DNA from 4 places in the Pseudomonas sp. ZL2 genome. Region 1 is predicted to be linked to each of the others. Evidence: predicted binding sites of a transcription regulator. Region 1 holds the regulator's gene; each other region holds the start of a gene.
What was found. The regulator sigma-54, encoded in region 1, starts transcription at its own class of promoters, with help from an activator protein. The targets are predictions, from matches to a motif close to ANTGGCATNNANNTTGCTNT.

Region 1 (7,479 bases):
GGCCATCGCCTTGCTCGAAGCCCGTGGTTTCACCGCTGAAGACTTCGCGTTCTCGCACCCAGGCGGCGCCCTGGGCCGACGACTGCTGCTGAAAGTCGAGAACGTCATGCACGCGGGTGAAGAGCTGCCCCAAGTACAACGCGGCACCCTGCTCAAGGACGCACTCCTTGAAATGTCTCGCAAAGGTTTGGGTATGACCGTGGTGCTTGAAGCCGACGGACGGCTGGCCGGGATCTTCACCGACGGCGACCTGCGCCGCAGCCTCGATCGCAACATCGACGTACACAAGACCCTCATCGAAGACGTCATGACCGCCCACGGCAAGACCGCACGCGCCGAAATGCTCGCCGCCGAAGCCCTGAAGATCATGGAAGACCACAAGATCAGCGCCCTGGTGGTGATCGACAAGGACGAGCGCCCGGTCGGCGCCCTGAACATGCACGACCTGTTGCGTGCGGGAGTGATGTAAATGACCCAGGACCTGCTCCAGCGCGGCAAGGCCATCAAACTGGCGGTTTTCGACGTAGACGGCGTACTCACCGACGGACGCCTGTACTTTCTCGAAGATGGCAGCGAATTCAAGACCTTCAACACCCTCGACGGTCAGGGCATCAAGATGCTCATGAACTCGGGCGTGACCACCGCCATCATCAGCGGGCGCAAGACCCCGGTGGTCGAGCGCCGGGCAAAGAACCTCGGCATCCCCCACCTGTATCAGGGGCGCGAAGATAAATTGGTGGTTCTGGACGAGCTTCTTGGCCAGCTCAACCTAAGCTATGAACAGGTCGCCTATCTGGGCGACGACCTGCCCGACCTGCCGGTGATCCGCCGGGTGGGCCTGGGCATGGCAGTGGCCAATGCCGCTACCTTCGTCCGCGAGCACGCCCATGGCGTAACCCGCGCGCGCGGTGGCGAAGGCGCAGCCCGCGAGTTCTGCGAACTGATCCTGCAAGCCCAGGGCAACCTGGACGCGGCCAATGCCCACTACCTGTAGAGCGACACATGTTCAGTAAGAAAATCCGTAACATTGCGCTGTTCAGTGTGCTTGCCGCCTTGCTGGTGGCGGTTGGCTACTGGAACATCAGCCCCGAGAGCTTTCTCGACAACAAGCCGGTAGCCGCGCCCGACCAGAGCGCCATCGACTACTACGCGATCAATGCCCATAGCGTGCAGTTCCTGCCCGACGGCAAGATGCAGTACGAGATGACCGCCGACAAGGTCGAACACCTCAAGGTCAGCGAAGTCACCCTGCTGACCACGCCTGACCTGCAGATGTACCGCGGCACCACCTACCCGTGGCACGTGCAGAGCGAGCGCGGCGAGGTCAACCCCGATGGCAGCGAAGTCGAATTGATCGATTCGGTACGGGTTGCCCGCACCGATGAAAAAAACCGCACCATGATCATTACCACCAGCCGCATGACGGTATTCCCGCAGAAGCAATATGCGCAAACCGAGCAAGCCGTTAGAATCGACGGCGCCGGTGGCGTAACTACGGGCAATGGAATGAAAGCGTATTTGAAAGACGGCAGGATGGACCTGCTGTCCAACGTAAGAGGACAGTATGAGGCTCGTTAAAACCCTCCCCTTTTTGCTCAGCCTGAGCGCAGCACTGGGAAGCGCGAGCGCCTGGGCCCTGCCGACCGACCGTGACCAGCCGATCCGTATCCAGGCTGACCATGCTCAACTGGATGACAAACAAGGCGTCGCCACCTACACCGGTGACGTGATCATCACCCAGGGTTCGATGATGATCAAAGGCAACACCGTGACCATCACCCGCACTGCCGGTGGCGACATCGACGTGGTGACCTCGGTGGGCAACCTGGCCTACTTCGAACAGCAGCAGAGCGCGGCCAAGCCAGACAAGATGCAAGGCTATGGCAAGACCATCCAGTACAATGCGCCGCAAAACCGCATCGTCCTGATCGACCGCGCCAAAGTGATCAACGAAGGCAACACCACCGAAGGCGAGAAGATCGTCTACGACACGGTGAAACAGATCGCTACCGCCGGTCGCGGTGGCAAAGTCACCGAGTCGCGTCCGCGCATCGACATGGTGATCCAGCCGAAGAAGAAGGCCGAGTAAATGGCAACCCTCAAAGCCCAGCACCTGGCCAAGAGCTACAAGAGCCGCCAAGTGGTTCGCGACGTCAGCCTGTCGATCGACAGCGGCCAGATCGTCGGCCTGCTCGGCCCCAACGGCGCCGGCAAGACCACCTGTTTCTACATGATCGTCGGCCTGGTCCAGGCCGATCAGGGCCGCGTCCTGATCGACGACCTCGATGTCAGCCACCAGCCCATGCACGGCCGCGCCCGCGCCGGCATTGGCTATCTGCCGCAGGAAGCCTCGATCTTCCGCAAGCTGTCGGTGGCCGACAACATCATGGCGATCCTCGAAACCCGCAAGGACCTGGACCGCGATGGCCGGCGCAAAGAGCTGGAAAGCCTGCTGCAGGAATTCCACATCAGCCACATCCGCGACAACCTCGGCATGAGCCTCTCCGGTGGCGAACGCCGCCGCGTCGAGATTGCCCGCGCCCTGGCCACCGCGCCCAAGTTCATTCTGCTCGACGAACCCTTTGCCGGTGTCGACCCGATCTCGGTCGGCGACATCAAGCAGATCATCCACCACCTGAAGGCCAAGGGCATTGGCGTTCTGATCACCGACCACAACGTCCGTGAGACCCTGGATATCTGCGAAACCGCTTACATCGTCAACGATGGCCAACTGATCGCCGAAGGCGATGCAGAAACCATCCTGGCCAACGATCTGGTCAAAGAGGTTTACCTCGGCCATGAGTTCCGCCTGTAGGCTCAAGGTGTAAGGCGCAGCCAGAGCGCTCTCGATCAAGCCAGTTCATGGCTTAATTGTTACGGCGCTCTAGGCAAACGCTGCAATTTCAGGCATATAATTTGCTTAAAGTTGGCGCTTCGGTGCCCTTGTAGTGGATGGCGCATGTGCGCCGGCAAATAAGGTGTTAAGCCCCTGCCATGAAACCATCGCTCGTCCTAAGAATGGGCCAGCAACTGACGATGACCCCGCAGTTGCAACAGGCCATACGTCTGCTCCAGCTTTCTACCCTGGACCTCCAGCAGGAAATCCAGGAAGCGCTGGAATCAAACCCGATGCTCGAGCGCCAGGAAGATGGCGACGACTTCGACAACAGCGACCCGATGGCCGACAACGCCGAGAGCAAACCCGTCGCCGAAGTTCAGGAAACCAGCTTCCAGGAGACCGCCCCGACGGTGGACAACCTCGAAGAAGGCGAGTGGAACGAACGCATCCCCAACGAGCTGCCGGTCGACACCGCCTGGGAAGACATCTACCAGACCAGCGCCAGCAGCCTGCCCAGCAACGACGATGACGAGTGGGACTTCACCACCCGCACCTCCGTTGGCGAGAGCCTGCAAAGCCATCTGCTCTGGCAACTGAACCTGGCTCCGATGTCCGACACCGACCGGCTGATCGCCGTGACGTTGATCGACTGCATCAATAACCAGGGCTACCTCGACGAAACCCTGGAAGAAGTCTGTGATTCCTTCGACCCCGAGCTCGACATCGAGCTGGATGAAGTCGAGGCCGTGCTGCACCGTATTCAACAGTTCGAACCGGCCGGCATCGGCGCGCGCAACCTCAGCGAGTGCCTGTTGCTGCAACTGCGCCAGCTGCCGCCGCGCACGCCGTGGATGGCCGAAGCCCAGCGCCTGGTCAGCGACTACATCGACCTGCTCGGTGGCCGTGACTACAGCCAGCTGATGCGCCGCATGAAGCTCAAGGAAGACGAACTGCGCCAGGTCATCGAGCTGGTACAGAGCCTCAACCCGCGCCCCGGCTCGCAAATCGAGTCGAGCGAAGCCGAATACGTGGTGCCGGACGTGATCGTGCGCAAGGACAACGAACGCTGGCTGGTCGAGCTCAACCAGGAGGCGGTCCCCCGCCTGCGGGTCAACCCGCAGTACGCCGGCTTCGTTCGCCGCGCCGACACCAGCGCCGACAACACCTTCATGCGCAACCAGCTGCAGGAAGCGCGCTGGTTCATCAAGAGCCTGCAAAGCCGCAACGAGACCCTGATGAAGGTCGCCACCCAGATCGTCGAGCACCAGCGTGGCTTCCTCGATCATGGCGACGAAGCGATGAAACCGCTGGTGTTGCACGATATCGCCGAAGCGGTGGGCATGCACGAGTCGACGATTTCCCGGGTGACCACGCAAAAATACATGCACACGCCCCGCGGTATTTACGAGCTGAAGTACTTTTTCTCCAGCCACGTCAGCACCTCCGAAGGCGGCGAATGCTCGTCCACGGCGATCCGCGCGATCATCAAAAAACTGGTTGCAGCGGAAAATCAGAAAAAGCCATTGAGTGACAGCAAGATCGCTGGTTTACTGGAGGCACAAGGCATCCAGGTAGCACGTCGCACCGTCGCCAAGTACCGCGAGTCCCTCGGCATTGCACCGTCGAGCGAGCGCAAGCGATTGATGTAACGGCTCCTGAGGTGTGCCACCGCAGTTCAGTGGCAGGCGCAACACCTGCCTCTTATGCACCGGCAACAAAGGAGAAGCTGTATGCAAGTCAATATCAGTGGACAGCATGTAGAAGTTACTCAGCCCCTGCGTGAGTACGTCGAGCAAAAATTGAAACGGCTGGAGGGGCATTTCGACAAGATTACCAATGTGACGGTAATCATGAAGGTCGAGAAGTTGCAGCAGAAGATTGAAGCAACGCTGTTCATTCCCGGCGGCGAAGTGGTTGCAAATGCCGAACACCAAGACATGTATGCAGCGATCGATGCCTTGACTGACAAGCTCGACCGCCAACTGAAAAAACACAAGGAAAAACAGCAAAGCCTGCTGCAAGGTGCAGCGGCCCGCTGATCCCCCTCATCCATGATCCGACTTGAAACCATCCTGACCCCCGGCCGTTCCCTTGTGAACGTGCCGGGCGGCAGTAAAAAGCGTGCGCTCGAACAGATCGCCAATCTGATCGGCAAACAAGTGCCCGAGCTGGACACCCAGGACGTGTACGAAGCCCTGATCGCCCGGGAAAAACTGGGCTCTACCGGCTTCGGCAACGGCATTGCCATTCCGCATTGCCGCCTCAAGGGCTGCGAATCGCCGGTCAGCGCACTGTTGCACCTTGACGCCCCTATCGATTTCGACGCCATCGATGGCGCCCCGGTCGACCTGCTGTTCGTACTGCTGGTCCCGGAAGCGGCTACCGATGCGCACCTGGAGCTGCTGCGCCAGATCGCCAGCATGCTCGACCGCCAGGACGTACGCGACAAACTGCGTGCGGCCACCAGTAACGAATCCTTGTACCAGGTCGTGCTGGACGTACAAAACGGGCACTGAACATGCGCTTGATCATCGTTAGCGGCCGGTCCGGCTCCGGCAAGAGCACCGCCCTCGATGTACTTGAGGACAACGGTTACTACTGCATCGACAACCTGCCGGCGGGCTTGCTGCCGCAGTTGGCCGAAAGCGCCCTGATCAACACTGAATTGATGCAGCCCAAAGTGGCCGTATCGATTGACGCGCGCAACCTGCCCAGCCACCTCTCGCGCTTTCCCGAGTTGCTTGAGGACGCCCGTAGCCGGCACATCCAGTGTGACGTGTTGTACCTGGATGCCGATGAAGAAACCCTGCTCAAACGCTTCTCGGAAACCCGCCGCCGCCACCCGCTAACCAACAACGAACGCTCGCTGGCCGAAGCGATCGAGGTCGAAAGTGAACTGCTCGGGCCGATCGCTGACCTCGCCGACCTGAAAATCGACACCACCAACCTGAACCTGTATCAGCTGCGTGATTCGATCAAGTTGCGCCTGCTCAACCAGCCGGAGCCAGGCACGGCATTTCTGGTCGAGTCCTTCGGCTTCAAGCGCGGCATGCCGGTAGACGCCGACCTGGTGTTCGATGTGCGTTGCCTGCCCAACCCCTACTGGAAGCCGGAACTACGTGACCATTCGGGCCTCGAGCAACCGGTAATCGATTACCTGGCAGCGCAGCCGGATGTCGAGGACATGTTCCAGGACATCTCCAGCTACCTGCTCAAATGGTTGCCACGCTTTGCCGCCAGCAACCGTGCTTATGTCACCATTGCCATTGGCTGCACTGGCGGCCACCACCGTTCGGTGTACCTGACCGAGCGCCTGGGCCAGTTACTGCAACAATCGTTAAAGAACGTCCAGGTCCGCCACCGCGACCTCTAGCCCACAGGACCAGCGCCTCGATGCCCGCAAAAGAAATCACCATCATCAACAAGCTGGGGCTGCACGCCCGGGCGGCGGCAAAGTTCGTTGGAGTCGCTGGCAGGTTCCCCTGCCAGGTTCGCGTAGGCCGAGCCCCGGAATCATTGGTCGATGGCAAGAGCATCATGGCGGTCATGATGCTGGCGGCCGGTAAAGGCACCGCCATTCATCTGCACACAGAGGGCGAACAGGACGATGATGCACTCAAGGCCCTGATCGAGCTGATCAACAATTACTTCGACGAGGGCGAGTAACCGCCCCCGTTTTCTCACGAAAGCGCCGTATCCATCACCATCATCAGGCAGAAGCCGATGCACAGGCCAAGACTGGCCAGCCGGTGATGGCCATTGCTGCGTGATTCCGGAATGATTTCCTGGGTCACCACCAGCAACATCGCACCCGCCGCGCAAGCCAGCCCCAATGGCAGCAACAACTCCGCCACGCTAACCAGCCAGGCGCACACCACCGCCGCCAGCGGCTCGACCAGACCTGAAGCCGCACCGATCAGAAACGCCTTGAAGCGGGCCATCCCCGCCCCTGCCAGCACCAGGGCGATGACCAGGCCTTCGGGCACATCCTGCAAGGCGATACCCATGGCCAGGCTGTCGGCATCAGGCATGCCGCCGCCGGCAGACACGCCAATGGCCATCCCTTCCGGAATGTTATGGGCAATGATGGCGATGACGAACACCCAGATCCGCGCGGCGATCACCGGCTGCTGGGCAGTGCCGACCAGCGCCTCCGGTGAAGCGCCGGAGACCTTCAGGTCCACCAGGTACAGACAGAAGGCCCCGAACAACAAGCCGAAGCTGACCAACCCACCCGCACCCCATTTACCCAGGCCAATGGCCTGGGCGGCATCCAGCCCGGGAATGATCAGCGAGAAAGCCGTGGCTGCCAGCATCACCCCGGCCCCGAAGCCCAGCAGGGTATCGGCGAGCGCCACCGGCATGTTGCGGATCACCAGCACCGGCACGGCGCCCAGGGCAGTGCCCAGGGCGCACAGCGCACCGCCTTCAAGTGCCCGCAACATGCGCGGCTCAAGATCAAGCCAGGCGATACCCTGAGCCACCAGCAGCGCGAAGCCGACCAGCAACAACAGGGTACCGAGCGCCAGGCGAAACAGCCGCACTCCGGCAATGGACATCACATCCGAACGCATACCAGCGCGACTCACACAAGCGCGGCTGCGTAACGACGCTCTACCTCGGACCAGTCGATCACGTTG
Region 2 (7,479 bases), on a different contig from region 1:
GCGGGTGTAGCTGAGCGAGCCGTTGTCGCTCAGCACGAAGAAGCCCTGACCCTGGATGCCCATGTCCAGCACGTTGCCGGTGTTGTTGATTTCACCGTTCTTGAACTGCTGCGATACCGCTGCCAGGCGCACACCGTTACCGATGTTGCTGGTGCCAACGCCCAGCTTGTTGGCCGAGTAGACGTCGGCGAATTCCGCGCGCGACGATTTGAAACCGGTGGTGGCGACGTTGGCGATGTTGTTGCCGGTCACGTCCAGTTGCTTGTTGGCTGCATAGAGACCGCTAAGGCCGATATTGAATGACATCTTTCACTCCTTGTGCCGCGTTAGCCGGCTCTATATACCGATGGTTTGGACTTTGGACAGGGCGATGCTGCCCAGGCCGGCAAGATTGAGCATCATCTCGCCGCCAGTCTGACTGATGGTGACGCTGCTGACGGTGGCCGGCAGCATGGTGTACATGTCCAGCTGCTTGCCATCGACGGTGGTCTTGGCGGCAAAGGTGTAGGTACCCGGATCGACCTTCTCGCCCTTGTCGTTGGTACCGTCCCAGACGAAAGAGGCATTGCCGGCCTTCTGCGCCCCCATGTCGATGGTCTTGACCAACTTGCCATCCTTGTCGGTAATGGTGACGGTGGCATTGCTGACCGCCTGCGGAACCACCACCGAACCATTGAGGCTCTTGGTGGTATCGACCACGGCCTTGTCGGTCTGGGCAACCACCGAGCGACCGACCAGCGACGAGGCCTGCAGTGCCTGCGAAGACTTGTAGTTGCCGGAAATCGCGGTCACCGACTCGTTCAGCGAGGTGATGCCTTCCAGGCTGCTGAACTGCGCCAACTGGGCCACGAACTCGCTGTTGTCCTGCGGATCGAGCGGGTTCTGGTGCTGCATCTGGGTCACCAGCAACTGCAGGAACGCGTCCTTGCCAAGCGCCTGCTTGTTGGCGCCGGTCTTGCTGTTGGTGGCCGAGGCGATACCGGCGGCACTGTTGGCACTGGTTTCGCTGTTCTTCTTGCCCGACGCCTTGATGACGTCGTTCAGGCTTACGCCGGCTGTTGGATCGTTAACGCTTGCCATTGGCTTCGTCCCTTATCACTGACCCAGGGTCAGGACCTTCTGCATCATGGTTTTGGCCGTGTTCATCAGCTCGGCATTGGTCTGGAACGAGCGGCTGGCGGAGATCATGTCAGCCATCTCTTCCACCACGTTGACGTTCGGGTAGTAGACGTAGCCGTCCTTGTTCGCTGCCGGATGGTTCGGCTCGTAGCGCGCCTCGAGATTGCTCTGGTCCTCGACCACGCCGAGCACCTGCACGCCTTGGCCGGCAGCATCCTGGTCCTGGAACAGCGACTGGCTGACACCGGCCTGGGCCTGCTGGAAGGTGGTGGCAAATACCGGGTGACGGGCACGGTAGGTCTGGTCGATGCTCGACGAGACGGTCTCGGCGTTGGCGATGTTCGAAGCGACGGTGTTCAGACGCGTGGTCTGGGCGCTCATGCCGCTACCGGCAATGTTGAAGACACTGGCGAGGGACATGACTTACTCTCCGCGCAGGGCCGATATCAGCCCTTTGAATTTACTGTTGAGCAGCGTGAAGCTGGCCTGGAAGCCCACGGCGTTTTCCGCGTAGCTCGACTGTTCGAGCTGGGCATCGACGGTGTTCTGATCGATCGACGGCTGCATCGGCGTGCGGTACTGCAAGGACTCGTCGCCCATGCTCAGGCCTTCGGCCTCGATGTGCCGGGCGTTGGTACGATCCAGCGCGAAATGACCCTTGCTGGTCTGCTCGGCCTGGGCCGCCAGAACCGAAGCGAAGTCCATGTCGCGCGCCTTGTAGTTGGGCGTATCGGCGTTGGCGATGTTGTTGGCCAGCACCTCGGCACGCTGGGCGCGAAAGCCCAATGCCTTTTCGTGGATGCCGAGCGCTTTGTCGAAGCTGATGCTCATGTCGGGGAAACCTTCGAAGGTTTTTCGTTGACTGAGCTAGAGCAAGAGCCATGCCAAAAAACAAAACCCCGTAAATACGGGGCTTTGAGGAGTTTGCCGGTGGCGGCAATGCCAGAAAAGCGGCAAAGGATTTCCGCCGGGTGTCAGCAAAGCGGCAATCGCTGGCACTGCGACACTAGCGAACCTTACCCAAGCACGAACCACTTGTTTAATATCGGCAGCACTGCAAACGCCTCTCAAGGAAGAAACGCGTGCCACGCTCACTGCTCAACCGATCCGTCCTGGCGCTGGCTGTCACCAGCGCCCTGCCCGCCCAGGCACAGACCCTAGCACTGGCGGAACAAGGCTTTACCGCGACCCGCCTGACCAGCACTGAAAACCTCGAGCTGACCGGTGCAGTCCATACGACAGGGCCCGGCATGACAGGCGTGAACCTGAGCGGCGGCAATCTCCAGGGCAACCTGATAAACCAGAGCAGCATCCAGGTTATCGGCCCTGACACAGTAGCCATGCGCCTGGCAGGCGATGGCAACGCGCCCCTGCAACTCGACAGATTCATCAACCAGGGCACCCTGGACGCCAGCGGCGAGGGTGCAACCGGCCTACTGATCGATGGCGTAGCGTTTCATCAAGACAATCAGATCATCAACAATGGCACCATCCGCGCCACCCAGACCGCCATTGCAATAGTCGATGCAAGCGTCAACGTAGCAACGGACGACCCGGTCTGGGGCCCCGACCGGGACCGGCAACCCTTGACCCTCATCAACACCGGCAGCCTGTTTGCGACCGGCAATGCCATCGATGCGAGCGCAACGGATCGACAGGTCAATGTCACGCTGAATGATCAAAGCAGCGTGCGCGGCAACCTCAAAGGCCTGAGCAACATCCAGGTACTGGGTGATGTGCGCGTTGATGGCAGCCTCATCGAGGTCAACAAACCAGGACTCTTCGGAGCAAAGGGTTGGCTATCTGTCGGCTCGGGCTTTCTCGAGCGCACCGGCAACCTGCAACTGCAATCAGCCCATACCACCCTTGACGGCAACCTGGGCATCAACCAGGGCTCATCACTCAGTTTGACCCTGAGCAGCACTACCCGGCCGGACACCCCGATACTGGACGTCAGTGAAACCGCCGCCTTCGGCGCCAACAGCCAGATCAGCCTCACGGCCACCGGCAGCGACTTCAGCGCCCAGGGCAGCCGCTATATTCTGCTGCGCGCCGACCAGTTGAGCATTGCCAACAACACCCTGGACGTTGTCAGCAGTTCCGCCCTGCTGAGCGTCGACAGTTACAGTTTCGACGAGCACAGCATCCAGGCAACGGTCACCGGCAAAGGCCAGGACGCGATAGACCAGATGTTGCTGCGCCAAGGCGCCACCAGCAACACACGCGCAGCACTCAACGCTTTTACCAGCGACCGAGTGCTGGCAACTCTCGAGGCCAGCAACCCGTTACTGCAGGCATTCGCCAACAGCGACGAGCGCGAACTGGCCCAACTGGCCAGCCAACTGACCCCAGAGATCAATGGCGGCGCCACCCAGGCAGCAATGACCAGCCAGCGCCTGAACAGCGAGGCAGCCAACCGGCGCAGCGCTCAACTGCGCGAGCAGGACTCACAGCCATCCGGGCTATGGATACAAGGCCTGTACAACGATGCCGCACAAAGCCGCCGTGACAGCATCCAGGGTTACAACGCCTACAGCCGAGGCATTGCCATTGGTGCCGACACCAGGATCAACGAGCAACTGACAGCCGGCCTGACCTACAGCTACATCACCACCACCTTGAACGGCAGCAATCGCAACGCCAGCGAAGTCGACAGCCAAGCTTTCACCCTGTACGGCGGCTTCACCCAGGACAACTACTTTGTCGACGCCAGCCTGACCTATGGCCTGAACAGCAACCAGAGCAAGCGAGACATCGCCGGCAGCCGCGCCAAATCCGATTACGACAGCGACCTGCTGGGCTTGAACCTGACAGCTGGCTACACCTACCGCATTACTCCGCACGTGCTGGTCGAGCCGCGCCTGACGGCCCGTTACAGCCTGGTCACACTCGACAGCTATCGCGAGAAAGGGTCCGCCGCGGCACTGAAGGTCGACGACCAACGATACGAAGCCATCGAACTGGGTGCCGGCCTGCGCGCCGCCAGCCGCCACGCAGTCGGCAGCGGAACACTCGAACCCCACGCCCGCCTGATGGCCTACCATGATTTCGCCGCTGACCAGGCACGCACCACATCCAGCTTCGCACTGGGCAGCAGCACCTTTGCCAGTCATGGCGCAGCTGTCGCCCGGGACAGCTACGAAGCTGGCATCGGCGTTGACTACCACCTTGGCGCAGCCAGCCTGGGACTCGATTACGACTACTACGGCAAGTCCGGCTTCGACGCCAATTTGCTATCAGCCACCCTGCGCTATCAATTCTGACCTGCAGACACAAACAAGGCCGGCACCCACTGATGGCGATGCCGGCCTTGCTGCATGCATGAACCGTCGCTTACTTGGCCTGGTAAATGATCCCCGGGCTGCACTGGACCATCTGGTAATGATCCGGCAAACCGTTGAGCGCTTCGGACGCGCCCAGGAACAGGTATCCGCCCGGCTTGAGCGTGCCGTGAATGCGCAGCAGGATGTCCTTCTTGACCTGGGCCGAGAAGTAGATCAGCACGTTGCGGCAGAACACGATGTCGAACTTGCCCAGGCTCGCATAGCTGTCGAGCAGGTTGAACGAGCGGAACTCGACACGGCTGCGAATCGGCGCCTTGACCGCCCAGCGCCCCGGCGCCTTGACGTCGAAGTAACGTTGCAGGCGCTCCTGGGACAGGCCGCGGGCAATCGCCAGGCTGTCGTATTCGCCGGTCTTGCAGTTGTTCAGCATCGAGCCGGACAGGTCGGTGGCAACGATCTGCGCACCCATCTTCAACTGGCCAATGTTGCTGCGCTCGAACTCGTCGATAGCCATGGAGATCGAGTACGGCTCCTGCCCCGACGAGCAGGCCGCCGACCAGATGCGCAGGCGCTGTCCGGGGTTGGCCTTGATCTGCTCGGGCAACACCTTGTTCTTCAGCACCTCGAATGGATAGGTGTCGCGAAACCAGAGGGTCTCGTTGGTGGTCATGGCATCGACCACCTGCTCGCGCAAACCACTGCGCGGCTGGCTCTGGATACGCTGCACCAGTTCGCCCAGGGACTTGATGCCCTGCTGCTCCATCAGCTTGTTGAGACGGCTGGAGACCAGGTATTGCTTATTTTCGCCCAGCAGGATGCCACAGGCTTTTTCCAGGAAGACCCGGAACTGTTCGAAATCCAAATTACCCGTAGACAATGATGCCGCCTCTTAAATCGTATGTACCGCCAGGAGCGAACGCTCCTGGCCGTTAGTGCGTGGCCTTGATCCGATCAACAACGCGCTGGGCGAGGTCGTCCGGGCGGAACTTGGCCAGGAAGTCATCGGCACCGACCTTCTTGACCATCGCCTGGTTGAACACCCCGGAAAGCGAAGTATGCAGGATGATGTGCAACTTTTGCATGCGCGGGTCGCTGCGGATCTCGGCCGTCAGGGTGTAGCCGTCCATCTCCGGCATCTCGATGTCGGAGATCATCATCAGGAATTCTTCTTCCGGCCGTTTGCCCTCGTCGACCAGCTTGCGCAGGTAGTCGAGCGCCTGACGGCCGTCGTTGAGCGCCACCACCTCGACGCCGACGGTCTGCAGGCAACGGCTGACCTGCTTGCGCGCCACCGACGAGTCATCGACTGTCAGCACCCGCAGCATCACCGCCTTGTCCTGTACCTCGGCATCCACCACACCGGCGGAAATCGCCTCGGAGGTCGGTGCCACTTCGGCGAGGATTTTCTCCACGTCGATGATCTCGACCATCTTGTTGTCGACCCGGGTCACCGCCGTCAGGTAGTGATCGCGCCCGGTGCCCTTGGGTGGCGGATGGATCTCCTCCCAGTTCATGTTGACGATGCGCTCCACCGAATGCACCAAAAACCCCTGGGTCTTGGTGTTGTACTCGGTGATGATGACGAAACTCTTGCTGGTTTCTTCACTCAGACCGGGCATTCCGGTCGCCATCGCCAGATCGAGGATCGGGATGGTTGCCCCACGAATATTCGCGACACCGCGCACGACGGGGCTGGACTTGGGCATTACGGTCAGGTTCGGGCATTGCAGCACTTCCCGCACCTTGAACACGTTGATGCCATAGAGCTGCTCGCCATTGAGACGGAACAACAGCAGCTCCAGGCGGTTCTGCCCTACCAGTTGCGTGCGCTGGTTCACCGAATCCATTACACCAGCCATGCCAGACTCCTTCACCAAACGCTTCGAGCTTCGTACCCAGTCGGCACGCGCTTTGCTTTTTTTAATCGTATGAACATGAAAACGACATTTTTCCGACGCCTGACCCGCCACCTGCCCGGCTTCCTTGCTGCGCTGTGCCTGCTGGCCCCTGGCGCTCGAACTCTGGCTGACGCTTTCACCTTGCCTGAACAGCTTATCGGTGTCACCCAGGGGTTTCTTGAATTCACCGTAGAAGATTACCTGGCCACCAGCCAGACCGAAGGCCGCTACGAGATCCAGGTCAACAACCTCGATCCGCGCCTGCGCATGCCGCTGTGCGACCAGCAGTTGGGCGCCGCGCTGGAGAGCCCGGCGCAGCCGATGGGCCGCGTCACCGTGCGGGTTCGTTGCGACGGCAGTTCACCGTGGACGGTGTTCGTGCCCGCCCAGGTACGTCTGTTTCGCAATGTGGTGACCGTGGTTCGCCCGCTCAAGCGCGACAGCATCGTCGGCGAACAGGACGTGGCCCTGCGTGAACGCGACGTGGGCATGCTCAACCAGGGTTTTCTCGGCAGCCTCGACCAGGCGGTAGGGCTCAAGGTTATCCGACCAACGGTCATGGATCAGGTCCTTACCCCCCAGCATCTGGAACAGGCCGAGGTGGTGCGCAAGGGTGACCAGGTGGTGATAACCGCCCGCAGCGGCAGCCTGGCCGTGCGCATGCCCGGCGAAGCGTTGAGCAAGGGCGGCCTGAGCGAACAGATCCGGGTACGCAACCTCAACTCCAAGCGGGTGGTCAAGGCCAGGGTCACCGGGCCGGGCCAGGTGGAAGTGGCCATGTAGGTACTTGAATCAACAACAATGCTGGCGATCAGGAACTGCTTTTCCTAAACTGTGTCCCATTGGATGCCCCGAACCGGCCGCGCACGCCATTGAGCATTTGCGCCTAAAGTTTCTTTCGGGTTGGCCGAAAACAAGGCAAGCGTCCAAATACCCAGAGGTTTTCTGATCATGGTCATCGACTTCAGTCGTTTGAATAACTCCCCGTCCGTTGCGGGCGGCGTGCGTACCGGCAGCAGCCAGGAAAGCACCGCCAGCACCGCTTCGGCCAAGGCTGGCAGCGTCGTTGAGAACAGCGCCAGCGGGGAAACCGTACACCTCAGCCACGAGGCCCAGCAGTTGCAAAAGGTCAGCGACAAGCTGCGCGACCAGCCGATTGTCAACAGCGCCCGGGTGGC
Region 3 (7,479 bases), on a different contig from region 1:
AACGAGTGTAACCAGCGCTACAGGGCCGCGGCGAACGATTCGCCTCTATGGGGCTGATAGCCAGCTATCCTGAGGGGCAGGCTCGATCAAGGGAGCAACACCATGGGTTCTACTTTCAATAGCCTGGTTGGGCTGATCATCCTCGCCCTGGACATCTGGGCGATCATCAATGTGATCAAGAGCGGTGCCAGTGGTGGCGCCAAGATTCTCTGGATCCTGCTGATTCTGCTGCTGCCGGTACTGGGCCTGATCATCTGGGCGATCGCCGGGCCGCGGGGCAATGTGCGGCTGTAGCTCTGTGGGAGCGGGCTTGCCCCGCGATAATCTTCAGATCAACCAGGTCCCCTCCAGTTCCAACAGGATCTGCTTGCGCTCGATGCCCCCGGCAAACCCGGTGAGGGTGCCATTGCTGCCAATCACTCGATGGCAGGGGATGATGATTGCAATCGGGTTGGCACCATTGGCAGTGCCCACTGCCCGCACCGATCTGGGGTTGCCAATAGCCTGGGCAAGCTCGCCGTAGCTGCAGGTGGTGCCATAGGGAATGCGCTGCAGGGCCTGCCACACCTCGCGCTGGAACGGCGTACCCTGGGGGGCCAGGCGCACTTCGAATTGTTCGCGCTGACGGGCAAAGTACTGGTCCAGCTGGCGCGCCACATCGTCCAGCTGGTTGCTGGCCGGCTGCCAGTCCTCGGCCAGTTCCCAGGGTTGGGTGGCGTCCATGTGCAGCATGCGCAGGCCCTGATCGTCACCTGCCAATAGCAGCGGGCCAAGCGGGCTTGGGAGGTAGCGATAAAACATGGCGTAATGATCTCTTTGCTGATAACCCTGATTCTATTACGAAATTTTCACAATCGATTGCCGACAATTTGCGCGCGCAATTATCCGTTCGCCGAATGGCCGTGCAACGCGCTCGCGTTTAGGGCACATTTGCCGATTCGTTTTACCGCCTTCCTCGAACCTGAACCCTAGGGATCTTCCAATTCATGGCTACCACGGACGCCTTGAGTCAACAGCGGGCTGCATCGCGCCCGTTGCAAACGACGCTGAAATCGCATCTGGCCTACACCCTGCTGTGCGGTCTGGTGATCATGCTGATGCTCAGCCTGGTTCGCCTGGCCCTGCTGGTCTACAACAACGACATGATCGGCGACACGCCGATGTCGACCGTGGCCGAGGGTTTCCTCAATGGCCTGCGCTTCGACCTGCGGGTTGTGGTGTACCTTAGCATTCCGCTGCTGCTGGCAATCCTCAGCACCCGGGCGATGGCCGCGCGCGGCTTGTTCCGGGCCTGGCTGACCATCGCCTCGAGCATCGTCATGTTCCTCGGCCTGATGGAGATGGACTTCTATCGCGAGTTCCACCAGCGCCTCAACGGCCTGGTGTTCCAGTACGTCAAGGAAGACCCGAAAACCGTCCTGAGCATGCTCTGGTACGGCTTCCCGGTGGTGCGCTACCTGCTGGCCTGGGCCTTTGGCACCTGGCTGCTGAGCCTGCTGTTCAAGGGCATCGACCGCCTGACCCGGCCTAATGACGTGTATGAAAGCCAGATGGCCAGCGCAGCGCCCTGGTATGTGCGTGGCGTGGTGTTCTTCATGATCCTGCTGGTGGCGGTCATCGCTGCCCGCGGCACCCTGCGCCAGGGCCCGCCCATGCGTTGGGGCGATGCCTTCACCACCGACTCGAACTTCGTCAACCAGCTGGGCCTGAACGGTACCCTGACCCTGATCGACGCCGCCAAGAGCCGTTTCGGCGAGGACCGCGCCAACATCTGGAAGTCGACCATCGAGCAGGGCCTGGCTACCCAGACCGTGCGCGACATGCTGCTGACTGGCAACGACAAGCTGGTCGATGCCGACAGCGCTGCGGTGCGCCGTGATTTCATCCCGCCAGCGGACAACACCCTGCCGATCAAGAACGTCGTGGTGATCCTCATGGAGAGCTTCGCCGGTCATTCGGTAGGCGCCCTGGGCAGCCCGAACAACATCACCCCGTACTTCGACAAACTGGCGAAAGAGGGCTTGCTGTTCGACCGCTTCTTCTCCAACGGCACCCACACCCACCAGGGCATGTTCGCCACCATGGCCTGCTACCCGAACCTGCCGGGCTTCGAGTACCTGATGCAGACCCCGGAAGGCGGCCACAAGCTTTCAGGCCTGCCGGCGCTGCTCAGCGCCCGTGACTACGACGACGTCTACGTCTACAACGGTGACTTTGCCTGGGACAACCAGTCCGGTTTCTTCGGCAACCAGGGCATGACCACCTTCATCGGCCGTAACGACTTCGTCGATCCGGTGTTCTCCGACCCGACCTGGGGCGTGTCCGACCAGGACATGTTCGACCGCGGTAACGAAGAGCTGGCCCGGCACGATGGCAAGAAGCCGATCTACGCGCTGCTGCAGACCCTGTCCAACCATACGCCGTATGCGCTGCCGAAGGATCTGCCGGTCGAGAAGGTCACAGGCCAGGGCCGCCTGGACGAGCACCTGACCGCCATGCGCTACTCCGACTGGGCCCTGGGCCAGTTCTTCGAGAAGGCGCGCAAGGAGCCTTACTTCAAGGAAACCCTGTTCGTCATCGTTGGCGACCATGGCTTCGGCAACCACCAGCAGGTCACCGAGCTCGACCTCGGGCGCTTCAACGTGCCGCTGCTGCTGATTGCCCCGGGCATCCAGGACAAGTTCGGTGCGGTCAACCACACCGTGGGTACCCAGATCGACATCGTGCCGACCATCATGGGCCGCCTGGGCGGCGAAACCCGTCACCAGTGCTGGGGCCGTGACCTGCTCAACCTGCCGGCCGGTGATCCGGGCTTCGGCATGATCAAACCATCGGGCAGCGAGCAGATCGTCGGCCTGGTCAAGGGCGATCGCATCCTGATCGAGGCCAAGGACATGTCGCCACGCATGTACCGCTACGAGCTGGGCGCCAACTTCAAGGCCGAGCTGATCGAAGCCCCGGACCAGAAGGACCTGACTCACAAGCTCGAGTCGTTCATCCAGACGGCGACCAAGAGCTTGCTGGACAACACCGCGGGTGTAGTGCACGGCACCCCGGAATAACGTCGTTGCTAGCGCTGTAAACAGGACCCCGGCTTGCCGGGGTCTTGGCTTTTTGTGCCATGGATGCTCAAATTGCGCGCCTCGGGAAGCGGGGGCTGGAATGGCGCCCATCAAAAAAGGATTTTTGCGTGCGAGTGTTCGTGTTGTTTGCCTGCCTGTGCCATTCACTGTTGGCGGTGGCCGATGTTGCCTCAGCGGATTACCAGGCGCCCCCCGGCTGGCGCACCGAATGCTTGGGCCGGGTGCAGTTCGATGTACCCCAGGACATTGCCTGGCACGTTTCCAGTGGTTACTGGCAATACTACAATTTCGATCTCCCCGACCCCACGATCACCCCTGGGGACAAGCAGATTGCCTACGGCGAAGGGTTGACCGGCGAGCTGCCCTTTCTGGTCGACATCGAGGTCAGCCCGTTGACCACCCGTGCACTCTACGAACAGATCCGCTATGTGCAGAGCCTCACCCGTGGCCCGGCGCAGGAGCGGGTGGTGAAGGCGCAGATGGAGGCGCTGGATGCTGCCATCTCTGCGAGCCGTGACGATGAAGCGCGCTACAGGGCCCTGAGTGATCAGTACTACGACTTGCGTGAAAAGCTCCAGCGCATAGGCTATGTGACTTCGCAGCTGGTGGTGCTTGAGGACATGATCAAGCAATTTACTGCCGAGGGGCGGCCGGTGGCGAAGCTGCAGGTCGAGCGCGATGCCTTCTTCGCGGAGCAGGCACAATGGCCGACCGATGTAGAGTACGAGCATGAGCGCTTTATCGAGCTGGGTGTGCCGGACGCCTCTGCAAACTGGTATGAAGGTAATCTGACTGCCTACCTGTGGCGCGATCAACGCATCTACCGATTCAAATTCTACAGTGGCGCCAATACGGCTACAGACACCGCTGCGCTGGCCCGGCTGGAGCCCAGGGCGCGCGCTGTGCTGGCCGCGTTCCGCACCCGCAAGCAATACGAAATTCCCCAGGACAACGGCTTCTGTGTGCCCTTCGGCTTCATTGCCGACGATGGCACACCGCGCCACGCCATCACCCTGGGCCTCAACCCTGCAGACAACCCGAAACTGCTGCACCGCCTGAGCATGAGCAGTGACAGCGACAAGGCCGTCGAGATGGTGCCGATGCTGCTGGATCGACTGATTGTCAACCCGTTTCCGATGCATATCAGTGTCGATAAGTTCGGGCCCTCAAGCGTGCGGATCGGTGCCGCCAAGGGCAGGTTCGGCGGCGCACGCTTTCGCGTCTATGAGCCTGACAGTCTCAAGCCGGCGGCCACTGAAACGTTCAGGATGGTCGCTGGCGCCGTGAGCTCCGGCTACCAGCCCACCGTGGTACTGGGAGTGACCGATGAACACTCCGAGCCGCCGCTGGAGTTCGAGCCCTCCAGGGACCAATTCCTGCGCACGCTGCAAAGCATACGTGCGCTGCCGGGCGGCCATCGCTTTGAGCCGCAAGTCGACTGAACAACCACCCCGCGGCGAGGTCAACGGAAGGTAGGCCAGATTCACCCTGAACATCGGTACAGAGGAGAGTCCAATGAAAGACTGGGTCATTACTTTTGTTGATCAGAAGGGCGAGCGTACCTCGCTGCCTCTCACCGCAGAGCTTGAGCCGAGCATCGAAGAGGCTGCGCGGCTGATTCGTACCCATCTGTTTCCGGTCATGGACGAACTGGACCTCACTGATTTCGAGGGCCGCACACCCTCGCCGACGGCCAAATGGCTGAAAGAGCAGAACGGGGTAGAGATCACCGCCATCACTGAAGCCCCCTGAACCCGCTGGCTGGCTGGCACGCCGGGCAATCAGGCGCTACGCTGCAGACAAGGTCGGGCAGTTTCTTCTGATTGTCCGGGCTTGCCGATCCACGTCACGCAACAGCTCGAATTGCCCCCGCACGTCTTGTGTGGCGGGCAGGTGCGTTTTGCACTGAAAGTCTATCCATCGGTAATGAGGAGGACGATTCATGAGCAGCCAATACGAGGACATCAGCAGCACGGTCTTGCGTCGGATGAAAGAAGGGGGGTTCAACTTCGCGCAGATTCATCCCATCGAGTTTTATGCGGTATTTCCGGACGAGGCACGGGCGCGGCGAGCGGCAGGAAAGTTTCGCGGCGAATCACTCAGTGCCCAAGTGCATGAGCGCGATGATGGCGCCTGGCATCTGGAACTGAGCAAGGTGATGTTTGCAACCTATGGCGGTATCGGCGAATTCGAACAGGATTTCGAGGCGGTGATTGCCCCGCTGGGTGGAGAAATAGAAGGCTGGGGCGTCAAGCAGGAGCGTCAGCTGGCCTGATCAAACGGTCCCACAGGGCGGCTCTGGCCGTCTGCCGTGGGCCGCTCGGCGCTTCGCAATGAAGCGCTGCCGTCAAAGCAACCGGGGCGGTTGCACAGATCTGGTGCGGCCGTTCTTCGCTTAAAACGCAACTTATTGAATAACAAGGAATTATGCCGCTGGCACGGGGCTTGCGATGGCTCGGGTGCACGGGTGACAAGGAGTTCGGCATGATCCGCACCTTTTATGACGAAATGTACGCCGCTGACGGCCAGGTCCGTCCGCACTACCGGGAGTTCGCCCGCTGGCTGGCCGAAACCCCGCCGGAACTGCTGGCCCAGCGTCGACGTGAAGCCGACCTGCTGTTCCATCGCGCCGGCATTACCTTCACCCTCTATGGCGACGAGCAGGGCACCGAGCGCCTGATTCCTTTCGATACCATCCCACGCAGCATCCCGGCCAGTGAATGGCGGGTGGTGGAGCGTGGCTGCATTCAGCGGGTCAAGGCGCTGAACCTGTTTCTCGCCGACCTGTACCACGACCAGCGCATCATCCGCGCCGGGATCATCCCGGCCGAGCAGGTCCTGGCCAACGACCAGTACCAGCTGGCGATGCAGGGCCTGGACCTGCACCGCAACATCTATTCGCATATTTCCGGGGTCGACCTGGTGCGTGACAGCGATGGCAGCTATTACGTGCTCGAAGACAACCTGCGTACCCCCAGCGGCGTCAGCTACATGCTCGAAGACCGCAAGATGATGATGCGCTTGTTCCCCGAGCTGTTTGCCGCCCAGCGCATCGCCCCCATCGATCATTACCCCAACCTGTTGCTCGATACCCTCAAGAGTTCCAGCCCGCTGGATAACCCCAGCGTGGTGGTGCTGACGCCCGGGCGTTTCAACAGCGCGTTCTTCGAGCACGCCTTCCTCGCCCGCGAGATGGGCGTCGAGCTGGTCGAGGGCGCCGACCTGTTCGTGCGGGATGAGCGGGTGTTCATGCGCACCACCGATGGTCCCAAGGCGGTGGATGTGATCTACCGGCGCCTGGACGATGCCTTCCTCGACCCGCTGGCGTTCAACCCCGATTCGATGCTTGGTGTGCCCGGGCTGCTGGCGGCCTATCGCTGTGGCAACGTGGTGCTGGCCAATGCCATTGGCACTGGCGTGGCCGACGACAAGTCGATCTACCCCTATGTCACCGACATGATCCGCTTTTATCTCGACGAGGAGCCGATCCTGAAGAACGTGCCGACCTGGCAGTGCCGCAAGCCTGAAGAACTTTCCCACGTGCTGGCGCACCTGCCGGAACTGGTGGTCAAGGAAACCCAGGGTTCCGGCGGCTACGGCATGCTGGTCGGTCCGGCGGCCACCCGTGCCGAGATCGAGGCGTTTGCCGCACGGATCAAGGCCCGGCCGGCGGCCTACATCGCCCAGCCAACGCTGTCGCTGTCGACCTGCCCGACCTTTGTCGAGAACGGCATTGCCCCGCGGCATATCGACCTGCGGCCTTTCGTGCTGTCCGGGCGCGAGACCCGGGTGGTGCCTGGCGGCCTGACCCGGGTCGCCCTGCGTGAAGGTTCGCTGGTGGTCAACTCGTCCCAGGGCGGCGGAACCAAGGACACCTGGGTGGTTGAGGATTAAGTCATGTTGAGTAGAACTGCCTCCGATTTGTACTGGATGTCGCGTTACCTGGAGCGGGCGGAAAACCTCGCACGGATGCTCGATGTCAGCTATTCGCTGTCGCTGATGCCGCAGGACGGCCGCGGCGACGGCCTGGATGAAATGGCCATGCCGCTGCTGATCACCGGCACCCTCGACGATTACCTGGAGCGCCACGGCCAGTTGCATGCCGAGCGCCTGCTGCACTTCTTTGCCCTGGACCCGGAAAACCCGGCGAGCATCTACAGTTGCCTCGGCGCCGCGCGGGCCAGTGCCCATGCAGTACGTGGGCGGATTACCGCCGACATGTGGGAAAACATCAACGCCACCTGGCTCGAGATTCGCGGTATTGCCGAGCAGGGCCTGGGCCGCTATGGCATGAGCCGTTTCTGCGAGTGGATCAAGGAACGCTCGCACCTGTTCCGGGGGGCCACCTACGGCACCATCATGCGCAACGACGCCTTTCGCTTCATTCGCCTGGGCA
Region 4 (7,479 bases), on a different contig from region 1:
CTGGGCGCCGATGGGCCGCCGGGCAGCTACCAGGATTTTGACCGCGCCGAGGTGTTCCTGGTGATCGGCGCGAACATGGCCGATTGTCACCCGATCCTGTTTTTGCGTTTGCTCGACCGGCTCAAGGCCGGTGCCCGGCTGATCGTCGTCGACCCCAGGCACAGCGCTACCGCCGACAAGGCCGACCTGTTCCTGCAGATCAAACCGGGTACCGACCTGGCGTTGCTCAATGGCCTGCTCTACCTGTTGCTGGAAAACGGTCAGTGCGACGCCGATTTCATCCAGTGCTACACCGAAGGCTGGGAGGATATGCCGGCCTTTTTACAGGACTACACACCCGAGCGGGTCGCTGCTATCACCGGGCTGCGCGAAGCCGATATCCGCCAGGCCGCCAACTGGATCGGCCAGGCCCCGGAGTGGATGAGCTGCTGGACCATGGGCCTGAACCAGAGCATCCATGGCACTTGGCAGAGCAACGCCCTGTGCAACCTGCACCTGGCCACCGGCGCCGTTTGCCGGCCGGGCAGCGGACCGTTCTCGCTGACCGGCCAGCCCAATGCCATGGGCGGGCGCGAAATGGGCTACATGGGCCCGGGCCTGCCAGGGCAACGCTCGGCGCTGGTCGCGGCGGATCGCGCCTTCGTCGAGCAGCTGTGGCAGATCCCCACCGGCAGCCTGCGCAGCGAAGCCGGTGACGGCACGGTGGCGCTGTTCGAAAACCTCGCTGCCGGGCAGATCAAGGCCTGCTGGATCATCTGCAGCAACCCGGTGGCCAGCGTCGCCAACCGCCGACAAGTGATCGAAGGTTTGCAGGCGGCGGAGCTGGTGATCACCCAGGATGCCTTCCTCGACACCGAGACCAACCGCTACGCCGATATCCTCCTGCCCGCCGCGCTGTGGGCTGAGGGCGAGGGGGTGATGGTCAATTCCGAGCGCAACCTGACCCTGATGAACCAGGCCGTCGAGGCGCCGGGCGCGAGCTTGCCCGACTGGCAGATCATTGCCCGTATCGCCTGCGCCATGGGCTATGCCGAGGCGTTCAGCTACGCCAATGCTGAAGCGGTGTTCAACGAGTTGCGCCAGGCCTGGAACCCGGCCACGGGCTACGATGTGCGCGGCGTCAGCTATGCCGCTTTGCGTGAGACGCCGCAGCAATGGCCGTGTGAACCCGGGCGTGAGAACGATCGCAGCCCGCTGCGTTATCGCAACGACGGTATCAGCCAGGCCCTGTTGCGCGATGCGCAAGGCGAGGCACCTGCCATTGCCTTCCCCACCCGCACGGGCAAGGCACGCTTTTTTGCCCGGCCGTGCCTGCCCAGCGCCGAGCTGCCGGACGCTGACTTCCCGCTGGTGCTCAACACCGGCCGGGTCCAGCACCAGTGGCACACCCTGACCAAGACCGGCAAGGTGGCGGCGCTGAACAAGCTTGACCCCGGGCCGTTCGTGGAAATTCATCCGGACGATGCCGAGCGCCTGGGCATTGCTGAAAAGGACCAGGTGCAGATCCGTTCACGCCGCGGGCAGGCCGTACTGCCGGCACGGATCACCACCCGGGTATTGGCGGGCAACTGCTTTGCGCCGTTCCACTGGAACGACGTCTACGGTGAACACCTGGCGATCAATGCGCTCACCAGCGACGCGGTCGATCCGCTGTCGCTGCAACCGGCCTTCAAGTATTGCGCGGTGGCCCTGAGCCGGGTCGCTGGCGAACGTATCGAGGCCGTCCAGATCGATCAGCAGCCCGTTTCGGTACAGGACAAGCACCTGCTGCTCTGGGCCTCGCAAACCGGCAACGGTCAGGCCCTGGCCGAGCAGTGTGCCGAGCGCCTGCGCAAGGTCGGCTTGCCGGTGCAGTTGAGCTGTATGGAAGACGTGGCCCTGGAGCAGCTGGACAGCCCGGCCAGCCTGCTGCTGATCGCCAGCACCTTTGGCGACGGTGACGCGCCGGACAGCGGCGCGGCATTCTGGCGTGGCCTGCACGGCGAGCATTCTCAACGCTGCGCCGGCTTGCCTTATGCGGTGCTGGCCCTGGGGGATTCCAGCTATGAACAGTTCTGCGGGTTTGGTCGCAAGCTCGATCAGCGCCTGGCAGAACTGGGGGCTGAGCGCTTGCTCGACAGGGTCGATTGCGAGGGCGATTTCAATGAACCGGCCGGGCAATGGCTGCAGGCGCTGCTGGGCAAACTGGGCCACGGCCAGCTGCTGCTCGAAGCGCCAGTGGCAGCGCCGGCCGCAACCGGCTTCAGCAAAACCAGGCCGCTGGCAACGACCCTGGTCGGCAATCGCCTGCTCAACGGCCCCGGCGCGCTCAAGGAAACCCGCCAACTGGTATTCGACCTGGGCGACAGCGGTTTCACTTATCAGGCCGGTGACGCCCTCGGCGTGTGGCCGCGCAACTGCCCGGCGCTGGTCGACGAACTGCTGAGCGCCACCCGCTTCGATGGCAGCCGCTGCGTCAGCCTCAAGGGCCAGGCCGACATGCCGCTGGCCGAGGCGCTGTTGCAACACCTGGAGATCGCCCGCATTACCCCGCAGCTGCTCGAGGCCTTCGCGGTTGGCAATCCACAGTTGCGCGAGTTGCTTGAACCGCACAACAAGGCTGCGCTCAAGGACTGGCTGTGGGGCAAGCAACTGATCGACCTGGTGTACGGCTGCACACCCGAGCTGAGCCTGGAGACCTGGTTGAGCCTGCTCAAACCCTTGCAGCCGCGGCTGTACTCGATCAGCTCGAGCCAGAAGTTGCACCCTGATCAGGTTCACCTGACGGTTTCCACCGTCCGTTACGGCCAGCGCAAGGGCGTGTGCTCGACCTACCTGGCCGACCGCGGTGAGCCGGGCCGCGTAGAAATCTTCAGCCAACCGACCGCGCACTTTCGCCTGCCCAGCGATAGTACGGCGCCAGTGATCATGGTCGGCCCCGGTACCGGTATCGCGCCGTTCAGGGCGTTCCTCCAGGAGCGTCAGGCTGAAGGCGCCACAGGCCGCAACTGGCTGTTGTTTGGTGAACAGCAGGCCGCTACGGATTTCTATTACCGCGACGAGCTGCTGGCCTGGCAGCGCGACGGCCACCTGACCCGCCTGGACACCGCGTTCTCCCGCGATCAGGCGCAGAAGATCTACGTGCAGCAGCGCCTGCTCGAACAGGGCGCCGAGCTTTGGCGCTGGCTGGAGGAGGGTGGGCATTTCTACATCTGTGGTGACGCCGAGCGCATGGCCAGGGATGTCGATGCGGCGCTCAAGCAGGTGGTGCATCAGTACGGCGGCATGAGTGTGGAGCGGGCCGAGGCCTATGTCAGCGAGCTGAGCCGCGCCAAACGCTACCTGCGCGACGTGTACTGAGTGCCCCATAAGGGGGAGGGCTGCACCAGCCTGGGTCGATAACGGCCGTGGTGGACAGTCCTCAAGCCCCGGTTTCAAAGGCTTTGGCAGTTGGCACGCTACCTGCTTTTGCTTAAGTACAACGTCCTCGCGGGTCAATGGCGATTCGCAACCGGGACTACATAAAACGACCAGGCAAAGGCGCCTGGAGCTTCGGCTCCAGGCGCCTTTTTTTGTTTTTCGGGGTTGGCCCCCAGCAGCAAAGCCACCGTGAATGGCCTTGAGTGAGGATCGGGTATGAATGGGTTTACCAGCATCGAAGCGCGGCAACAGCTGATCATCGTCGGCAACGGCATGGTCGGTCATCACTGCGTCGAGCAACTGATCGAACGCGGTGCCCTGGGTCGCTTCGAGGTGCGGGTGTTCGGCGAAGAACGCCAGCGCGCCTACGACCGCGTGCACCTGTCGGAGTACTTCAGTGGCAGTGATGCCGAGACCCTGGCGCTGGGCGAGGCGGGCTTGTACGCCGGGCACGGCATTCACCTGCACCTGGGCGAGCAGGTGCTGGAGATCGACCGCGAACGCTGCGAAGTGGTCACCCACCTCGGGCGTTATCCTTACGATCAACTGGTCCTGGCCACTGGTTCCTATCCGTTCGTGCCGCCGATCGAAGGCTCGCACGGGGCGGCGCGCCTGGTCTATCGCACTCTCGATGACCTCGATGCCATCCGTGCCGCCGCCAACAGTGCCCGCCGTGGCGTGGTGGTCGGCGGTGGCCTGCTCGGCCTGGAGGCAGCCAATGCCTTGAAATCCCTGGGCCTGGAAGCCCACGTGGTGGAGTTCGCCCCGCGCTTGATGCCGGTGCAACTGGATGCCGAAGGCGGCGCGGCCTTGCGTGCGCAGATCGAAGCCCTGGGGGTTGGCGTGCACCTGTCGCGGGCGACCCAGGCCATCGTTGCCGGTGAAGACTATCGCTACCGGATGAACTTCGACGGCGGCGAATTTCTCGAAACCGACCTGATCGTGTTCTCCGCCGGTATCCGCCCGCAGGATGCCCTGGGCCGCAGCAGCGGCCTGGACACCGCGCCACGCGGCGGGGTGATGATCGACAGTGCTTGTCGCAGCAGCGACCCACGGATCTTCGCCATCGGCGAATGCGCCTCGTGGAACGGCAGTGTGTTCGGCCTGGTAGCGCCGGGCTACAGCATGGCGCGCAATGTCGCGGCGGCGCTGTCCGGTGAGGACGCTGGCAGCTTCACCGGTGCCGACATGTCGACCAAGCTCAAGCTGCTCGGCGTCGACGTCGGCTCCATTGGCGACGCCCATGGCGCGACCCCGGGTGCGCGCAGCTATCGCTTTATCGATGAAGCCGCCTCGGCCTACCGCCGCCTGGTGGTCGATGCCAGCGGCAAACACGTTCTGGGTGCGGTGCTGGTTGGCGACAACAGCTACTACGACACCCTGCTGCAATACGTGCAGAACGGCATTGCCCTGCCAGCCGACCCGGCCGGCCTGATCCTGCCGCAGTCGGCCGGCGCGCCGGCACTGGGCGCGGATGCCTTGCCCGACAGCGCGACCATCTGTTCCTGCCACAACGTCAGCAAGGGCGCGATCTGCGCCGCCATCGACAGCGGTTGCGGCGAGCTTGGCCAGCTCAAGCAACAGACCAAGGCCTGTACCGGTTGCGGCGGTTGTGCGGCATTGCTCAAGCAGGTGTTCGAGCATGAGCTGATCGCCCGCGGCGTCAGCGTCGACAAGAGCCTGTGCGAACACTTCGCCTACACCCGCCAGGAGCTGTACGCGCTGGTGCGGGTCGAGGGTATCCTCAGCTTTGACGAGATGCTCGCCAAGCATGGGCGCGGCCATGTCGGCTGCGATATCTGCAAACCCACGGTCGGCTCGATCCTCGCCTCGTGCTGGAACCAGCCGATCATGGACCCGTCGCTGGTGCCGCTGCAGGACACCAACGACACGTTCATGGCCAACATGCAGAAGAACGGCACCTACTCGGTGGTGCCGCGGATTCCCGGCGGCGAGATCACCCCCGAGAAGCTGATCGTCATCGGCGAAGTGGCGAAAAAATACGACCTCTACACCAAGATCACCGGCGGCCAGCGCATCGACCTGTTCGGCGCCCAGCTGCATGAATTGCCAGAAATCTGGGCCGAACTGATTGCCGCAGGCTTCGAGACCGGCCACGCCTACGGCAAGTCGACGCGCACGGTGAAATCCTGCGTGGGCAGCACCTGGTGCCGCTACGGCGTACAGGACAGCGTACAGATGGCCCTGACCCTGGAAGACCGCTACAAGGGCCTGCGTTCGCCGCACAAGCTCAAGTTCGCGGTGTCCGGCTGCACCCGCGAATGCGCCGAGGCGCAGAGCAAGGACATCGGCGTGATCGCCACCGAGAAAGGCTGGAACCTGTACGTCTGCGGCAACGGCGGCATGCGCCCGCGGCATGCCGAACTGTTCGCCACCGACCTGGACGACGCCAGCCTGATCCGCATCATCGACCGCGTGCTGATGTTCTACATCCGCACCGCCGACAAGCTGCAGCGCACCTCGGTGTGGCGCGAAAGCCTGGAGGGCGGGCTGGACTACCTCAAGCAGGTGATCCTCGACGACAGCCTCGGCCTGGGTGCAGAGCTGGAAGCGCAGATGCAACAGGTGGTCGACCGCTACGAGTGCGAGTGGGCCAATGCCCTGAAGGATCCGGACAAGCTCAAGCGCTTCCGTACCTTCGTCAACGATCAGCGCCCGGACCCGGGTGTGCACTTTGTCCGCGAACGCGGCCAGCGCCGGCCCATCGGCGCCGGCGAACTTCACTTGATCCCGACCACCGAGGAGGTGCTTTGATGAGCCAGTCCAACGCTGCGATAACTGTTCAGGCGCAACACTGGCAGACGGTCTGCACCCGTGCCGACCTGGTCGCCCAGTCTGGGGTGGTGGTGTGGTTCGAGGGGCGCCAGGTGGCGCTGTTCTACCTGCCGGGGCAGGCCACGCCGGTGTTCGCAGTGGACAACCATGACCCCAGGTCCGGCGCCAATGTGATCGGCCGCGGGCTGGTGGGGGAGCTCAAGGGCGAACTGGTGGTGGCGGCGCCGTTGTACAAGCAGCATTTCTGCTTGCGTGACGGGCGTTGCCTGGAGGATCCGCAGCAGGCGTTGCAGGTGTGGCCGGTGCGGATCAGTGGCGAGCAGGTAGAGCTGGGTCGCTATTGATGGCCTCATCGCTGGCAAGCCAGCTCCCACAGTGTCTGGGGTATGCAGTACCTGTGGGAGCCGGTCTTGCCGGCGATCGACCGCAAAGCGGTCGCAGTCTTGCCGGAGCCCCGATAAACTCCGGGGATGAACCTCGATACCCGGATCAAATTCCGCCACCTGTTGTGCTTTCTCGAGATTGCCCGCCAGGGCAGTTTTGCCAAGGCCGCCGACACCATGGCGATCAGTCAGCCGGCCATCTCCAAGACCCTCAAGGAACTTGAAGACCTGCTGCAGACGCGGCTGTTCGAGCGCAGCAAGCAGGGCGTCGAGCTGACCCCGGCCGGGGTGCGTTTCATGCGCTACGCCGGCCCCAGCGTGCAGGCCCTGCGCGAAGGCGTCAGCACCTTGCGCGGCGAAGAGCATGCGCCGCCCCAGGTGCGTGTCGGCGTGCTGTCGACCGTCGAAAGCCTGCTGATGCCCGAAGTACTTTGCCGCCTGCACCAGCGCCATGACGCCCTGGTGGTCAGCGTTGCCACCGGCCCCAGCGCGCACCTGCTCGGGCAATTGCATGTGGGGGAACTGGACCTGGTGATCGGACGCATGACCGACAGCCCGCAAATCCAGGGGCTGATGTTCGAGCACCTGTACAGTGAGTCGATGTCGCTGGTGGTGCGCCCCGGTCATCCCTTGCTGGGCCGCCAGCCGATCGAGCGCAGCCAGGTCGGGCGCTACCCGCTGGTGTTGCCGCTGGCCGGCACGACCATCCGCAAGCACGCCGACAGCCTGTTCGTGCAGTGCGCCATCGAGCAACCCGCGCAGCGCCTGGAAACCCTGTCGCCGGCCCTCAGCCGCCGTTATGTGCAAGGCAGCGATGCGGTCTGGGTTGCGCCTCGGGATGCGGTGCGCGTCGACCTCGGCCGCGGTGAGCTGTGCGAGCTGGACCTGGGCGTCAGCGAGC

Region 2: flgB (flagellar basal body rod protein FlgB) is a predicted target of sigma-54. The motif match lies at 1,989-2,008, and genes of this name have one in related genera.
Region 3: ABM562_RS25690 (circularly permuted type 2 ATP-grasp protein) is a predicted target of sigma-54. The motif match lies at 5,516-5,535, and genes of this name have one in related genera.
Region 4: nirB (nitrite reductase large subunit NirB) is a predicted target of sigma-54. The motif match lies at 3,429-3,448, and genes of this name have one in related genera.

The regions. Positions count from the first base shown of each region.
Region 1 covers NZ_JBGOGX010000004.1:222,521-229,999, reverse strand. Annotated here, with positions in the region: gene ABM562_RS07035 (KpsF/GutQ family sugar-phosphate isomerase) at 1-469, shown strand, start outside; gene ABM562_RS07030 (KdsC family phosphatase) at 470-994, shown strand; gene lptC (LPS export ABC transporter periplasmic protein LptC) at 1,003-1,578, shown strand; gene lptA (lipopolysaccharide transport periplasmic protein LptA) at 1,565-2,089, shown strand; gene lptB (LPS export ABC transporter ATP-binding protein) at 2,090-2,815, shown strand; gene ABM562_RS07010 (RNA polymerase factor sigma-54) at 2,995-4,488, shown strand; gene hpf (ribosome hibernation-promoting factor, HPF/YfiA family) at 4,570-4,878, shown strand; gene ptsN (PTS IIA-like nitrogen regulatory protein PtsN) at 4,891-5,355, shown strand; gene rapZ (RNase adapter RapZ) at 5,358-6,212, shown strand; gene ABM562_RS06990 (HPr family phosphocarrier protein) at 6,233-6,505, shown strand; gene ABM562_RS06985 (ZIP family metal transporter) at 6,520-7,413, opposite strand; gene ABM562_RS06980 (superoxide dismutase) at 7,425-7,479, opposite strand, start outside.
Region 2 covers NZ_JBGOGX010000050.1:27,549-35,027, reverse strand. Annotated here, with positions in the region: gene flgE (flagellar hook protein FlgE) at 1-306, opposite strand, end outside; gene flgD (flagellar hook assembly protein FlgD) at 337-1,080, opposite strand; gene flgC (flagellar basal body rod protein FlgC) at 1,096-1,539, opposite strand; gene flgB (flagellar basal body rod protein FlgB) at 1,543-1,950, opposite strand; gene ABM562_RS23185 (autotransporter family protein) at 2,202-4,382, shown strand; gene cheR (protein-glutamate O-methyltransferase CheR) at 4,453-5,280, opposite strand; gene ABM562_RS23175 (chemotaxis protein CheV) at 5,333-6,262, opposite strand; gene flgA (flagellar basal body P-ring formation chaperone FlgA) at 6,332-7,084, shown strand; gene flgM (flagellar biosynthesis anti-sigma factor FlgM) at 7,253-7,479, shown strand, end outside.
Region 3 covers NZ_JBGOGX010000056.1:33,525-41,003, reverse strand. Annotated here, with positions in the region: gene ABM562_RS25720 (PLDc N-terminal domain-containing protein) at 103-294, shown strand; gene ABM562_RS25715 (methylated-DNA--[protein]-cysteine S-methyltransferase) at 328-801, opposite strand; gene ABM562_RS25710 (LTA synthase family protein) at 987-3,062, shown strand; gene ABM562_RS25705 (hypothetical protein) at 3,122-4,525, shown strand; gene ABM562_RS25700 (hypothetical protein) at 4,599-4,835, shown strand; gene ABM562_RS25695 (ribonuclease E inhibitor RraB) at 5,026-5,358, shown strand; gene ABM562_RS25690 (circularly permuted type 2 ATP-grasp protein) at 5,568-6,977, shown strand; gene ABM562_RS25685 (alpha-E domain-containing protein) at 6,981-7,479, shown strand, end outside.
Region 4 covers NZ_JBGOGX010000066.1:23,489-30,967, reverse strand. Annotated here, with positions in the region: gene ABM562_RS27835 (molybdopterin-dependent oxidoreductase) at 1-3,339, shown strand, start outside; gene nirB (nitrite reductase large subunit NirB) at 3,616-6,174, shown strand; gene nirD (nitrite reductase small subunit NirD) at 6,174-6,539, shown strand; gene pcaQ (pca operon transcription factor PcaQ) at 6,666-7,479, shown strand, end outside.